Regions from separate parts of the Streptomyces prunicolor genome, predicted to be linked through region 1. Evidence: riboswitches for the same ligand, from Rfam matches in the RefSeq annotation. Region 1 holds a riboswitch; the other holds the start of a gene.
What was found. Region 1 has a riboswitch for ZMP and ZTP ahead of OG588_RS30845 (glycine hydroxymethyltransferase). Riboswitches for the same ligand answer to the same signal wherever they lie in the genome.

Region 1 (6,936 bases):
CCCCGGCACCCGGCTGCCCTCCTCCCGCTCCCTCGCCGCCGACCTCGGCATCGCCCGCAACACGGTCGCCGACGCCTACGCCGACCTGGTCGCCGAGGGCTGGCTCACCGCCCGCCAGGGCTCCGGCACCCGCGTCGCCGAGCGCGCCGTCGTCCCGCCCACGGACACCACCCCACCCCGCCGCCTCCGCGGCCGCCCCGCCTACGACCTTGTCCCCGGCACCCCCGACCTCGCCGCGTTCCCCCGCATCGAGTGGCTCAAGGCCGCCCGCCGCGCCCTCACCTCCGCCCCCTACCAGGCCCTCGGCTACGGCGACCCACGCGGCCGTATCGAACTGCGCACCGCCCTCGCCGCCTACCTCTCCCGCGCCCGAGGCGTACGCGCCGACCCCGAGCACATCCTGATCAGCGCGGGCATCTCCAGCGGCCTGCGCCTCCTCGGCGCCGTCCTGCGGACCCGCGGCGCCCACACGATCGCGGTGGAGTCCTACGGCCTGACCGCGCACTGGCAGATCCTCGACGAGGCCGGCCTGCGCACCCGCCCGCTCCCCTTCGACCAACTGGGCACGAACCCGGCACAGTTGACGGACGAACCGGCGGTCCTGCTCACCCCCGCTCACCAGTTCCCCATGGGCGTCCCCCTCCACCACGACCGCCGCTCCGCCGTCGTCGACTGGGCCCGGCGCACCGGCGCCCTGGTCCTGGAGGACGACTACGACGGGGAGTTCCGCTACGACCGCCAGCCGATCGGCGCCCTCCAGGGACTCGACCCGAACCACGTCGTCTACCTCGGCACCGCCAGCAAGTCCCTCGCCCCCGGCCTCCGCCTGGCCTGGATGGTCCTGCCCCCCTCACTGATCGAGGAGGTCGCGAAGGCGAAGGGCGATATCGACACCTGCGGCGTCCTGGACCAACTGACCCTCGCCGAATTCATCACCTCCGGCGCCTACGACCGCCACGTCCGCGCCGCCCGCCTGCGCTACCGCCGCCGCCGGGACACCCTGGTCGACGCCCTCGCCCAGCACGCCCCCGACGTCCACGCCACCGGCATCGCGGCCGGCTTCCACGCCGTCCTCAGCCTCCCGCCCGGCACCGAACAGTCCGTGGTCCAGGCCGCCGCCTGGCAGGGCCTCGCCCTCCACACCCTGTCTTTCTACCGCCACGAACACGCCGTGGCTGCCGCCTTGGACGCCCTGGTGGTGGGTTACGGCACCCCGCCGGACCATGCGTGGGCGGGGGCGGTGGAGGCGTTGTGCCGGGTGCTGCCGTGAGGGTGTTCTGAGGGTCTTTCATCGGGACCGCACCTCTCGATGCGGGTAGGCAAAATCATCCCGTCTGCCGTTTCAACGCGGGCCCGCAAAATCAGCCCGTCCGGCGCCTCTCCAACGCAGGCCGACACCCTCCAGCCCGTCCGGCGTTTGAGGACGAGGCCCCTTCAGGGCCGAAGCGGGGGTCTGGGGGCGCAGCCCCCGGAGACGGTCACCCGGGCTCACCCGCACGATCCACCGCCGGCGCCTCTCCGAACCGCGCCAGTGCCAACGCCCCTGCCACCGCCACCAAAAACCCCAGCACAGCCAGCCACTCCAACCCGTCCCGCGTACGGTCCCCGAGCCACACCACCCCCACCGCCGCCGGCCCGAGCGTCTCCCCGATCACAAGCCCCGCCGTCGCCGTCGTCACAGACCCCCGCTGCAACGCCGTCGTCAGCAACAAGAACGCCGCACCCCCACCGACAAGCAGGGCGTACGTCGCCGGATTGCTCACCAGCGTCGAGGGCGACAGCGAGTCGATCAAGCGGACCGCCACCTCGACGACCCCGAACCCGAACCCCGCCCCCAACCCCAACGTCAACGCCCGCCCCCGCTCCGGCAGTCGCCCCCCGACCAACCCGAGCAGCAACACCGCCACCGCCGTCCCCAACATCGCCCACTTCAAGGCCATGGACCCGTCCCGGTGCCCCTCCGCCCCGGACGCCAGTCCCAGCATCGCCAGCCCCGCGCAGACCACCCCGACGGCCGCCCACTCCGTCCCGCGGAGCCGAACTCCCAGCAACCGCGCGGCCACCACCGCCGTCACCGCGAGGCTCGACGCCAGGGCCGCTCCGACCGCGTAGATGGGCAACGACCGCAGCGCCGCGATCTGGAACACGAACCCCAGACCGTCCAACCCCAGCCCCGCCAGATACCGCCACTGCCGCAGCGCCCGCAGCAACAGCGCCGCGTCCCCGCCCCCACCCGTCGAGGCCGCCCGGGCGGCGACCGCCTGCAACACCGTCGCCGTACCGAAGCAGACCGCCGCGCCGAGCGCGCACACCATTCCAAAGAGCACAAAGTGACTGTAGGGGAGATGAGATCGCCCCGGCCCTCCCGGGCGGACCCTCTCACCGATCTCTGGAGATCCCCGGACGAGCACCCAGGCCCCAGAGTTCGGGCCCCAGAGTCCAGGCCCAGGTCCGAGGCCACAGACGCAGGCCCAGACTCCAGGCCCCCGGTCCGAGGCCCCGCGCCCTACACCCCCAAAACCACCCGGAGTTGACCCAACCCCCAGTCCAGGTCCTCCCGGCTGATCATCAGCGGCGGCGCGATCCGGATCGTAGAACCATGGGTGTCCTTCACCAGAACACCCCGGTCCAACAGCCGCTCCGAGACCTCCCGCCCCGTCCCGACCGCCGGCGCGATGTCGACCCCCGCCCACAGCCCTCGCCCACGCACCGCCGTCACCCGCCCGGTGTCCGTCAACTGCCGCAATTCCCGGTGCAGATGCTTCCCGAGCTCCGCGGCCCGCGCCTGGTACTCGCCCGACCGCAGCATCGCGATCACCTCCAGCGCCACCGCGCACGCCAGCGGATTCCCGCCGAACGTCGACCCGTGCTCCCCGGGCCGGAACACGCCCAGCACCTCCGCACTCGACACCACCGCCGACACCGGCACCACCCCACCGCCCAGCGCCTTCCCGAGCACATACATGTCGGGCACCACCGCCTCGTGCTCGCACGCGAACGTCCACCCCGTCCGCCCGAGCCCCGACTGGATCTCATCCGCGATGAAGAGCACGTTCCGCTCCCGCGTCAACTCCCGCACCCCCGCCAGATATCCGGCCGGCGGCACCAGCACCCCCGCCTCACCCTGGATCGGCTCCAACAGCACGGCCACCGTGTTCTCACTGACCGCCGCCCGCATCGCGGTGAGATCTCCGTACGGCACGATCTCGAAGCCCGGCGTGTACGGCCCGAAGTCCGCCCGCGCCTCCGGGTCGGTCGAGAAGCTGACGATCATCGTCGTACGGCCGTGGAAGTTGTTGCCCGCCACGACGATCTTCGCCCGGCCTTCGGGCACGCCCTTGACCCGGTACCCCCACTTCCGGGCCGTCTTCAGCGCGGTCTCCACCGCCTCCGCGCCCGTGTTCATCGGCAGCACCAGCTCCATGCCGCACAGCTCGGCCAACTGCTCGCAGAACGCGCCGAACCGGTCGTGATGGAACGCCCGCGAGGTGAGAGTCACCCGCTCCAACTGCGCCTGCGCCGCCGCGATCAGCCGAGGGTTGCCGTGCCCGAAGTTCAGCGCCGAGTACCCGGCGAGCAAGTCCAGATAGCGCCGCCCCTCCACATCCGTCATCCACGCCCCGTCGGCGGTGGCGACGACCACCGGAAGCGGGTGGTAGTTGTGCGCGGTGTGCGCCTCGGCGGCGGCGATGAGGGCTTCCGTACCGGCTTCGTTGCTGGCTTCCGTACTGGTCACGGCGTCTCCCGGGGGTGAGGGTGCCCCTTTCCTATCTTCGCCCGCATGGTGGACGCGGGAGCCGCACCGTCCGGCCCGCCCGGTAGGCTGACCGATGGGCCGTGACTGGCGCGCTGGGATGGGACCGACCATCGGGGAGCGGCCCGAGCTGGACTGTGTGCCGTGCGCCTGGGCCGTACCGAGAACGCCGAACGCCACGTCCGGAGGTCCCCATGCCCGACAATTCTGTGCCTCTCTCCGCCCTCTCCAACGAGTCCACCGCCTTCCGCGCCGCCCTCGATGTGATCCGTGCCGTCGAGCCGCGTGTCGCCGACGCCATCGGCCAGGAAGTCGCCGACCAGCGCGAGATGCTCAAGCTGATCGCCTCCGAGAACTACGCCTCCCCGGCCACCCTCCTGGCCATGGGCAACTGGTTCAGCGACAAGTACGCCGAGGGCACCATCGGCCGCCGCTTCTACGCCGGCTGTCGCAACGTCGACACCGTCGAGTCCCTCGCCGCCGAGCACGCGCGCGAACTCTTCGGCGCCCGCCACGCCTACGTCCAGCCGCACTCCGGCATCGACGCCAACCTCGTCGCCTTCTGGTCGGTCCTCGCCGACCGCGTCGAGGTCCCGGCCCTCGCGAAGGCGGGCGTCCGCCAGGTCAACGACCTCTCCGACGCCGACTGGGCAGAACTCCGCCAGGCCTTCGGCAACCAGCGCATGCTCGGCATGTCCCTGGACGCCGGCGGCCACCTCACCCACGGCTTCCGCCCCAACATCTCCGGCAAGATGTTCGACCAGCGCTCCTACGGCACCGACCCCGTCACCGGCCTCATCGACTACGAGGCCCTGCGCGCCTCTGCCCGCGAGTTCAAGCCGCTGATCATCGTCGGCGGCTACTCCGCCTACCCCCGCCTGGTGAACTTCCGCATCATGCGCGAGATCGCCGACGAGGTCGGGGCGACCCTGATGGTCGACATGGCGCACTTCGCCGGCCTGGTCGCGGGCAAGGTGCTGACCGGCGACTTCGACCCGGTTCCGCACGCGCAGATCGTGACGACCACCACCCACAAGTCCCTGCGCGGCCCGCGCGGCGGCATGGTCCTGTGCGACGACTCCCTCAAGGATCAAGTCGACCGCGGCTGCCCGATGGTCCTCGGCGGCCCGCTCCCGCACGTCATGGCCGCCAAGGCCGTCGCCCTCGCCGAGGCCAGGCAGCCCTCCTTCCAGGACTACGCCCAGCGCATCGTCGACAACTCCCGCGCGCTGGCCGACGGCCTGATGCGGCGCGGCGCCACCCTCGTCACCGGCGGCACCGACAACCACCTGAACCTGATCGACGTCGCCTCCTCCTACGGCCTCACCGGCCGCCAGGCCGAGGCCGCCCTGCTCGACTCGGGCATCGTCACCAACCGCAACGCCATCCCCGCCGACCCGAACGGCGCCTGGTACACCTCCGGCATCCGCATCGGCACCCCCGCCCTCACCACCCGCGGCCTGGGCACCGCCGAGATGGACGAGGTCGCCGGCCTCATCGACCGCGTCCTCACCACCACGGAGCCCGGCACCACCAGCAAGGGCGCGCCGTCCAAGGCCCAGCACATCCTCGACCCGAAGATCGCGGACGAGATCTCCCACCGCGCCACCGACCTCGTCGCCGGCTTCCCGCTGTACCCGGAGATCGACCTCGGCTGACCCACGCTCACGCTCTTGAGTTGTCAAAGATCGGCGACTCTCACAGATCGATGAGTTCCTGTCGTGGTTCCTCGCGCGGCGGTCCGGCCTCACCCCGGGCCGCCGCGCGACGTATCAGCAGCGTGCCGCCGACCCCGACAGCCACCCCCGCCACCGCCCACCAGGCACGTCCGGCAAGGTCCGCAGAGCCGGCCCCACCCCCAACTGCCTTGCCGGCGGCGTCGGTTCCGCCGAGCACCCCCGCCCGCTCCATCTGCGAGAAGACCGCGCGCGGCGCCCGATGCCAGCGGATGTCGTCGTCCGCCACCTCCGGAGCCGGATCCGTCCGCACCCACGGTGTGCCGTCGGCGGTCACGAACAACTGGTCCTCCCGCTCCACCGCCACATCACCACCCGGAGCCCGACTCGTCCAAGGCCAGCCCCCGACGCCGGTCAGCTCCCACACCACGGTGATCCGCACCTCCGGATACCGGCCGGCATCCCATTCCCGCGACACCCGCCCCGTCCCCGTGTAGGTCGGCTGCAACAACGTCCACAGGCGGGCGAACGACGACTGCCCGGAGCGCCACGTCTCCGTCCGGCCCGAGTCACCCGTCACGACCAGCGCCAGATCCGGGATGTCCCGGAGCGGGTCCTGAGCCTGGTCCTGAGCCTGCTCCATGGCCGGGGGCCACGCCCGATCCGTCCCGAGGGCCTGGGCGTGGGTCTGAGCCACCCCGGCGAGAGCCATCAACACCGGCCCCGCCACGAGACGCAGGCCCCGCAACCTCGCCCGTCCCCTGCCACGTTCCATGCGTCCCCCTCCGTCCATCCCCTGCATCCCTTCCGTCCGTCCTCGTCTCCTCCGCCCCTCACACGTCCCGCAACTCCTGCCTCGGCCCCGGCTCCCGACCCTTTCGCCACCGGTCCAGCGGCAGCCGCGCGACGAACGGCCGCAGACCCAGTGCCAGTACCGCTCCGGCCGCCGCACCCGGTATCGCCCACCACCAGTCGGTGCCATGCCCCTTGTCCGGCAGGGAGGCCCGCACCGTGGTGGTCCCCGCCCCTGGCCCCGTTACTGTCCCCGTCCCCGTCCCCGTGTCGGAGTCAGGTGCGACCGTGGCCGGAGCGGGCTCGGTCGGCTCCCAAGGCGCCGGGAAGATGCCGGAGTAACCGTCACCCGTGCTCTTGCCCAGCACGCCCAACTTCTTGAAGAGGGCGCACAGTTGGGCGGGTTGCTCGGCCCGGTGCCAATAGCCGTTCAGGTTCGTGTTCTCCGGGACATCGGCCGCCGTGTGGATCCAGACCGCCTGCGGCCGGGACTCGACCGGAAAGACCCGGTCGATCCGCCAGGGCGATATGTCGTGCGCCAGCCAGGTGACGTTGATCTGGTGGGCGTGGACCAGATCGGCCTCGGGCGGCTTGTCGCGCGTGCCCTTGCCCTCGGGCCCGAGCAACTGCTGGAGTTTTCCGTACTGTTCGTCCGAGTAGTACAGCCCCCTGGCCTGCCCGCTCTCCGGCGACGTCACGAGCACGCTCGTCGGC
Region 2 (6,936 bases), 3.5 Mb from region 1:
GAGCGCCATGACGCCGCCGATCAGGAAAAACGCGAACGACGTGACCAGATACAGCGTGCCGATCGTCTTGTGGTCGGTGGTCGTCAGCCACTTGATGCTCTTGAGGTCTCTCACGCCCCGCCTGTGTCCGCGCGCCGCCCGCACGTCACACTCGACGGACGCGAGGAGAATCACGAAATCGGGTGTGACGATCGCCCCGGTGCCGGACACGAACGGGACATGAGCAACGACGAGAACTTCGCCGCTGCCTATCGCGAGCACTACTGGGCGGTCAGCCGCTATGTTGCGCGGCGACTGGACGGGCGGAGCAGCGAGGTCGAGGAAGTGGTGGCGGAGGTCTTCACCGTCGCCTGGCGCCGCCGTGCGGATCTGCCGGCCGCTCCGTTGCCCTGGCTGTATGGCGTGGCCCGTAACTGCCTGGCCAATGCGGTGCGGGGGTACGGGCGTCGGCGTCGGCTTGTCGATCGGCTGGGTAATGACGATCGCGCGCATGGGCGGCAGGTTGTGGCCGGGCCCGATGTGGATGCGCCCGGGGGCTGGGTGCACGAGGCGCTCACGCGGTTGTCGTCGGCCGACCAAGAGGTACTGCGGTTGACAGCGTGGGAGGAGCTGGGGGTGGACGAGGTTGCCGTCGTCCTCGGGTGCGGGTCGCGGGCGGCGGCGATGCGGTTGCATCGGGCGCGGCGGAGGTTGAGAGCGGAGATTGATCGGCTCGCGGTGCTTGGCGGTGCGGGGCGATGAAGGTTGGAAGTGCCGCGAGGTGTTGTCAGTCGTCTGCGGCTCCGTTGTGGCTGGTCGCGCCCACGCGGCGGAGCCGCAAATCGACACCGCCCGCGCCCCTTTGGGGCGCCACAGTCACCCTGAAGGAACATCGCCATGGCTGATGAGCTTGAACTCCTGCGTAGTGCCAACCCGTTCACTGGCGACGGGTCCCTCTACGGCGACGGGCCGCTGGACCATCACGCCGAGCGTCGGCTCAACGGGCTGCTGCATGACCGGCGTTCGCGGCGGCGTCGGTTGCTGTGGAGCCTTGCGGCCACCGCCGCCGTTGCCGCGACCGTACTCACCCTCGTGCTGGGCGGGCCGAGCAGTACCCCGGCGGTGGCTGCTCCCCGTGCGCTGACGGTGCAGGCGGGTTCCACGCCCGTATCCCTGAAGCAGCTCGCCGCCCTCGCCGTGGCGACTGCCGCCGACGGAACTCCCGTTCTGCGCAGGGGAACTCACGTGCAGTCATGGAGTCTCGGCATGTCCGACGACAAGCCGCCGGTCACCGTCCCCGAGGAACGCATCGTGCGCTGGAACGCGGACGACAGTCACACGGAACGTGTCGTCGAGGACGGGCATGTCCTCAAGGACACGACGTATCCGCCGAGTTGGAGCGACGTCCCGCCCGATGCCCGGCCCCCGCACGACGTGGCAGGACTGCGGGCGTACCTCCAGGAGACGGCGTACAGCAAGACGCCGTTGACCACCCCCGAACTCCTGTCGGCCGTGGGGGAGTTGCTGGACCACTGGACGCTCGGGGCGCGTGAGTCGGCGGCGTTGGCGCGGCTGCTCGCGGGGGCGGACGGATTGCGGCCGGTGGGGGAGGTGACCGACCGGCTCGGGCGGCACGGGGAGGCGTATGTGTATCAGCGGTCCGCCAGTCGGCTGATGCTGATCATGGACCCGGCCACCGGCGCCGTACTCGGACTGGAGAGCACCTTCACGAAGGACCAGCCCGAGTACGGGGTCAAGGCGGGGGACGTCATGGAGTACAGCGCGTGGACGCGCTGATCACACCCCGAGCTGCCGGGCCGCGGCGGTCACCGTCTGTTCCAGGAGCGTGGCGATCGTCATCGGGCCGACGCCGCCCGGCACCGGCGTGATCAACGAGGCGCGTTCGGCGGCGGATTCGAAGTCGACGTCACCGATGTTGCCCGCGTTGTAGCCGGCGTCGATCACGACCGCGCCGGGCTTGATGTCCTCGCCGCGGATCAGCCGGGGGCGTCCCACGGCGGCGACCACGATGTCCGCCTCGCGCACCACCGCCGACAGGTCCCGGGTGCGCGAGTGGCAGTACGTCACCGTCGCGTCGCGGGCCAGGAGGAGCATGCCGGCCGGCTTGCCGAGGATCGCGCTGCGGCCCACGACGACGGCACGCTTCCCGGACGGGTCGACGTCGTACTCGTCGAGCAGCCGGATGATGCCGCCGGGCGTGCAGGACACGAAGCCCGGCAGGCCGAAGCTCATCGTCGCGAACGACGCGAAGGTGACGCCGTCCACGTCCTTCTCCGCCGCGATCGCCTCGAACGCGGCCCGCTCGTCGATGTGTTCACCCATCGGGTGCTGGAGCAGGATGCCGTGCACGGTCGGGTCGGCGGAGAGTTCGTCGAGGGTGCCGACCAGTTCGGCGGTGGTCGTGGCGGCGGGCAGTTCCACGTGCCGGGACTCGATGCCGGCCTTGCGGCTGCGGTTCTGCTTCATCCGGACGTACGTGACGGAGGCCGGGTCCGCGCCGACCAGAACCGTCGCCAGACAGGGCGCCGTACCGGTGCGTTCCGTGAGGTCGGCGGCCTTCTTCGCGGTGTCCTCGACGATGCGCCGGGCGAGCGCGGTGCCGTCCATGAGCCGTGCCTGAGACATGATCCACTCCTGAGCTGGTTGACCAATCGCCCAGGCGCACGGCGTCGACTCCGCGTGGGCCGCTCCACGGTGGTGCTCCACCTCAGCGCCAGTCACGACCCACGAACAGCCTAACCGAGGGTCCTACGGCCGGCCCTACGGCCTGTCGTACGGCCCTCAGGCCCCGCTGTCCGCGGGCGCTGCCGTCGGGTCGACGCCGGCGAGGAATCCCCGGGCCTGTGCCGCGAGGCGTACGGCCCCGATGGCCTCCGCCCAGCGGGCGACCTCCGTCGCGAGCGCTCTGGCCCCGGCCTCGTCGCCGGAGTCCCTGGCCAGGACGGCGAGCAGCAGTTGCTGGGAGAGGGTGCCGGGGACCGTGCCCGCGGCGGCGCCCAGTGTGGTCGCCCGGCGCCAGCGGTCCAGGGCGCGGGCGTGGTCACCGGCGTCGTGGTCGTGGTCGCCGAGGTGGCGCAGGGCCTCGCGGGCCAAGAGTGGGTCGTCGACCGACTCGGCGGCGCTCAGTGCGGACGCGTAGTGGGGCGGCGCGCCCGCCAGGTCGGCGAAGTGGTTGTCGGTGATCAGGCCGAGGTACATCTCTGCCCAGCCCCGGCGTCCCTCGTCCGGCGCGCTGTCCCGCAGTGACTCCGCCTCGCGGCGCAGGGACGTGAGGGTCTCCGGATCCTTTCCGTCGGGGCCCAACCGCAGTCCGCCGTCTACGACGAGCAGGCGGCGGTAGGTGTTGCGCAGCCGTGCGAAGTCCAGGTCCCAGTCGCCGCCCGGGAACTCCTTCCCGGCCGCCTCGATGCGTGCCGTCGCGGTGTCCGTACCGGCGAACCAGTCCTGTTCCAGGGCCACTTGAGCGGCGGCACGGGCGATCTGCGCCCGGGACTCGGGATCATCGGTCGTGCAGGTGTCCAGGAGACGGGAGGCGCTCCTCCACCGGCTCGTCACGCTCAACTCGTGCGCGGCGGCGACGAGTTCTTCGACGGGTATGACCGCGTTCGCTGTGGATGTCATGCCGGGGAAGGTAGTTAGGCGAAAAACTATCCACAAGAAAACTACTGCGGGAGGCAGACGGTGGGAGAAGCGGTGGAGGACTCGGTCGACCGGCACGTGGCGGTCTGGGTGAAGGAACTCGCCTGGATGGACCCGGTGAAGGAGGCGATCTTCTTCCGGCTGGCGATCCTCGCGCGTCATGCCGGCCGGACGCGACGGGACATGCTCGACTCCGACGGACTCAAGCAGTGGCAGTACAAGGTGCTGCTCATGCTGCGCAGGCTCGGGCCGCCGTACGAGACGAGCCCCTCGCATCTCGCCGAGCTGCTCGGACTGACCCGGGGTGCGCTGTCCGCGCGGCTGGTGACCATCGAGGAGGCGGGGCTGATCGTCCGCACCCATGAGAGGGGGGACCGGCGGCGGGTGCGGGTGCGGCTCACCGACGCCGGATACGCCGTGTTCGAGCAGCATGCGGCGGCGGAGGAAGCGGGTGAGATCGCGCTGCTCGCAGCACTGACCCCAGCAGAGCGGCGGACGCTCGCAGACCTGCTGCGGAAACTGGTGCTCGCCGCCGAGTCGTAGCCGAGCGCGCAGGTACCGTGCTCGCCGAGAAGGTCCAGGTCAGACGGGTGCTGATCCGGACCTTCGGCACCAACCTCGCTATCCGTCCCATGCCTGGATCATGGTCTGCCGGGTGATCTTGCCATCGTGCAGCAGGAGCATCGACTCGGCGAGGACCCGCGCCCCGTCCGGGTACTGACACGATTCGCTGTAGGCGACCCGGTCTCCTTCTACGACGCATTCCTCCAGCTTGTGTGTCATGTCGCGGCTGTAGACGTCGGCGAGCATCGCGCCGATCTCGTCCCGGCCGTGCAGGACCTTGGGGTGACTGGGCTGGGTCTGGTGGTCGACGACGTGGATCTCGGCGTCGTCCGCGTAGAGCGACAGCAGTGTCGCCGCTGTGTGGTCTTCGATGCCCCGGCGCAGGGCTTCGGAGTCGAAGCCGGGGCGTGCCGCGGTGCCCATGGTGACCTCCTCGGAGGGCCGCGGCCCACACAGGAGCGAGCCGCGACGGGCCTCTCCTACGAGACTCCTCCGTCGCGCCGGGGTCGGCAAACGCAGCGGCGCGCTCCGCCTCACGGGTGAGCGGCGGCCGGTACCCGTGACCGCGCGGGGACCGGCCGCGTTGCTGAGGGCATGATCTCAACACGACGTATTGCCGCCGCCGTTGGTCTCGCCGTCGGGGTCACCGGCCTCGTCGCGCCGATGGCGAACGCCGCCGACGCGCCCGCCTTCAAGGACGGCAAGGTCAGCCCCGTCGCCCTGCTGGACTCGCTCGCGGTGAGTGAGATCCCCGCCGAGCACCAGGCGGAGATCCCGAAGGTGGCCAGTCAGCTCCAGGGCATGAACCACCTGAACGACCTCCAGCAGCTGCACCAGGTCACCGACATGGCCGCGCCGGTCACGGGACTCCTCCCCAGCATCGAGCCGTGAGCCCGCAGCACTGATCCCGCTGAGCACACAGACCTTGAGGGCCGTCCGGAAACGGGCGGCCCTCAGCCGTTGTGCGAGGTCAGCCCGTCGTCGCCAGGAACTGCGTCGCCGCCAGCTCCGCGTAGAGCGGGTCGGCGGTCACCAGCTCCCGGTGCGTGCCCACCGCGCGGACGCGGCCCGCGTCCATGACCACGATCCGGTCCGCCATCGTCACCGTGGACAGCCGGTGCGCGACGACCAGGACCGTCGTCGTACGGGCCACATCGGCGACGGTATCGCGCAGGGCCGCCTCGTTCACCGCGTCGAGCTGCGAGGTCGCCTCGTCGAGGAGGAGCAGCCGGGGGTGGCGCAGGAGCGCGCGGGCGATGGCCACGCGCTGGCGTTCGCCGCCCGAGAGGCGGGTGCCGCGGTGGCCGACCAGGGTGTCGATGCCCTTCGGGAGGCGGGCGATGAGGCCGTCGAGGCGGGTCGTCTTCAGGACGCGGGTGACGGCGTCGTCGTCCGCGTCCGGGTTGCCGAGCAGCAGGTTGTCGCGCAGGGAGCCCGACAGGACCGGGGCGTCCTGCTCCACATAGCCGATGGCGGACCGGAGCCCGGACAGCTCCCACTCCGCGAGGTCCCGGCCGTCGAGGGTGATGGCGCCGGACTCGGGGTCGTAGAAACGCTCGATGAGGGAGAACACCGTGGTCTTGCCCGCGCCGGACGGGCCGACGAACGCCGTCATGCCCTGGGCCGGTACCTCGAAGGTCACGCCGTGGTGGACATAGGGGAGGTCGTCGGCGTAGCGGAAGCGGACGTCGTCGAAGGCGAGGGCCGCGGGTTCCGCGCCGGGGGAGGGCAACTGGGCCGGCAGGGACGGGGGTTCGGCCGGGAGGCGCAGCGCCTCCTGGATGCGGGAGAGGGCCGCGGTGCCCGTCTGGTACTGCGTGATCGCGCCGACGACCTGCTGGATCGGCTGCATCAGATAGAAGACGTAGAGGAGGAACGCGACCAGTGTGCCGACGTCGATCGCGCCCGTCGCCACCCGTGCGCCGCCCACCGCGAGGACGGTGATGAAGGCGACCTGCATCGACAGTGCCGCCGTATTGCCCGCGGCGGCGCTCCACTTGGCGGCCCGCACACTCTGCCGCCACGACTCCTCGGCCGCCGCGTGCAGGGTGCGTTCCTCGCGCTCCTCGGCGCCGGACGCCTTCACCGTGCGCAGCGCGCCCAGGATCCGCTCCAGCGAGGCGCCCATCACGCCGACCGCGTCCTGCGCCTGCCGGCTGGCCCGGTTGATGCGCGGCAGGATCAGGGTGAGCACGGTGCCCGCGCCCGCGATCACGGCCAGGGTGACGCCCAACAGCACCGGGTCAACGATGCCCATCATCACGACAGTTGCGACGAGCGTGAGCCCTCCGGTGCCGAGCCCGACCAGCGAGTCGGTGGTCACCTCGCGCAGCAGAGTCGTGTCCGAGGTGATGCGGGCCATCAGGTCGCCGGGCTCACTGCGGTCCACGGCGGAGATCCGCAGCCGCAGCAGATACGACGACAGCTTGCGTCGGGCACCGAGCACCACCGACTCCGCGGTACGCCGCAGAACGTATGAACCCAGCGCGCCCAGCGCCGCGTTGGCGACCACCAGCGCCGACATCGCGAGCAGCGCCCCGGTGATCGTCCGATCGTGCGACAGGTCGTCGATGAGTCCCCGCGCCACCAGCGGCAGCAGCAGCCCGGTGCCCCCGGTGACCAGCGAGAGCAACGCGCCCGCCAACAGGGCCCAGCGGTGCGGCCGTACGTAGTCGAGGAGCAGCCGCCAGGCCGGCGGGGCGCTCTGAGTCCCTGCGATGCTCACGCTGCTCC

Region 2: another riboswitch for ZMP and ZTP. It lies ahead of OG588_RS45975 (bifunctional 5,10-methylenetetrahydrofolate dehydrogenase/5,10-methenyltetrahydrofolate cyclohydrolase); the one in region 1 lies ahead of OG588_RS30845 (glycine hydroxymethyltransferase).

What each region holds. Positions count from the first base shown of each region.
Region 1 is NZ_CP108676.1:6,691,423-6,698,358, forward strand. Features, by position in the region: gene OG588_RS30830 (PLP-dependent aminotransferase family protein) at 1-1,270, shown strand, start outside; gene OG588_RS30835 (hypothetical protein) at 1,479-2,315, opposite strand; gene rocD (ornithine--oxo-acid transaminase) at 2,507-3,736, opposite strand; ZMP/ZTP riboswitch at 3,828-3,917, shown strand; gene OG588_RS30845 (glycine hydroxymethyltransferase) at 3,949-5,412, shown strand; gene OG588_RS30850 (hypothetical protein) at 5,453-6,205, opposite strand; gene OG588_RS30855 (hypothetical protein) at 6,264-6,936, opposite strand, start outside.
Region 2 is NZ_CP108676.1:10,168,506-10,175,441, forward strand. Features, by position in the region: gene ctaD (cytochrome c oxidase subunit I) at 1-114, opposite strand, end outside; gene OG588_RS45965 (RNA polymerase sigma factor) at 220-741, shown strand; gene OG588_RS45970 (CU044_5270 family protein) at 877-1,776, shown strand; gene OG588_RS45975 (bifunctional 5,10-methylenetetrahydrofolate dehydrogenase/5,10-methenyltetrahydrofolate cyclohydrolase) at 1,777-2,625, opposite strand; ZMP/ZTP riboswitch at 2,647-2,731, opposite strand; gene OG588_RS45980 (hypothetical protein) at 2,782-3,621, opposite strand; gene OG588_RS45985 (MarR family winged helix-turn-helix transcriptional regulator) at 3,682-4,182, shown strand; gene OG588_RS45990 (nuclear transport factor 2 family protein) at 4,261-4,626, opposite strand; gene OG588_RS45995 (hypothetical protein) at 4,798-5,094, shown strand; gene OG588_RS46000 (ABC transporter ATP-binding protein) at 5,174-6,928, opposite strand.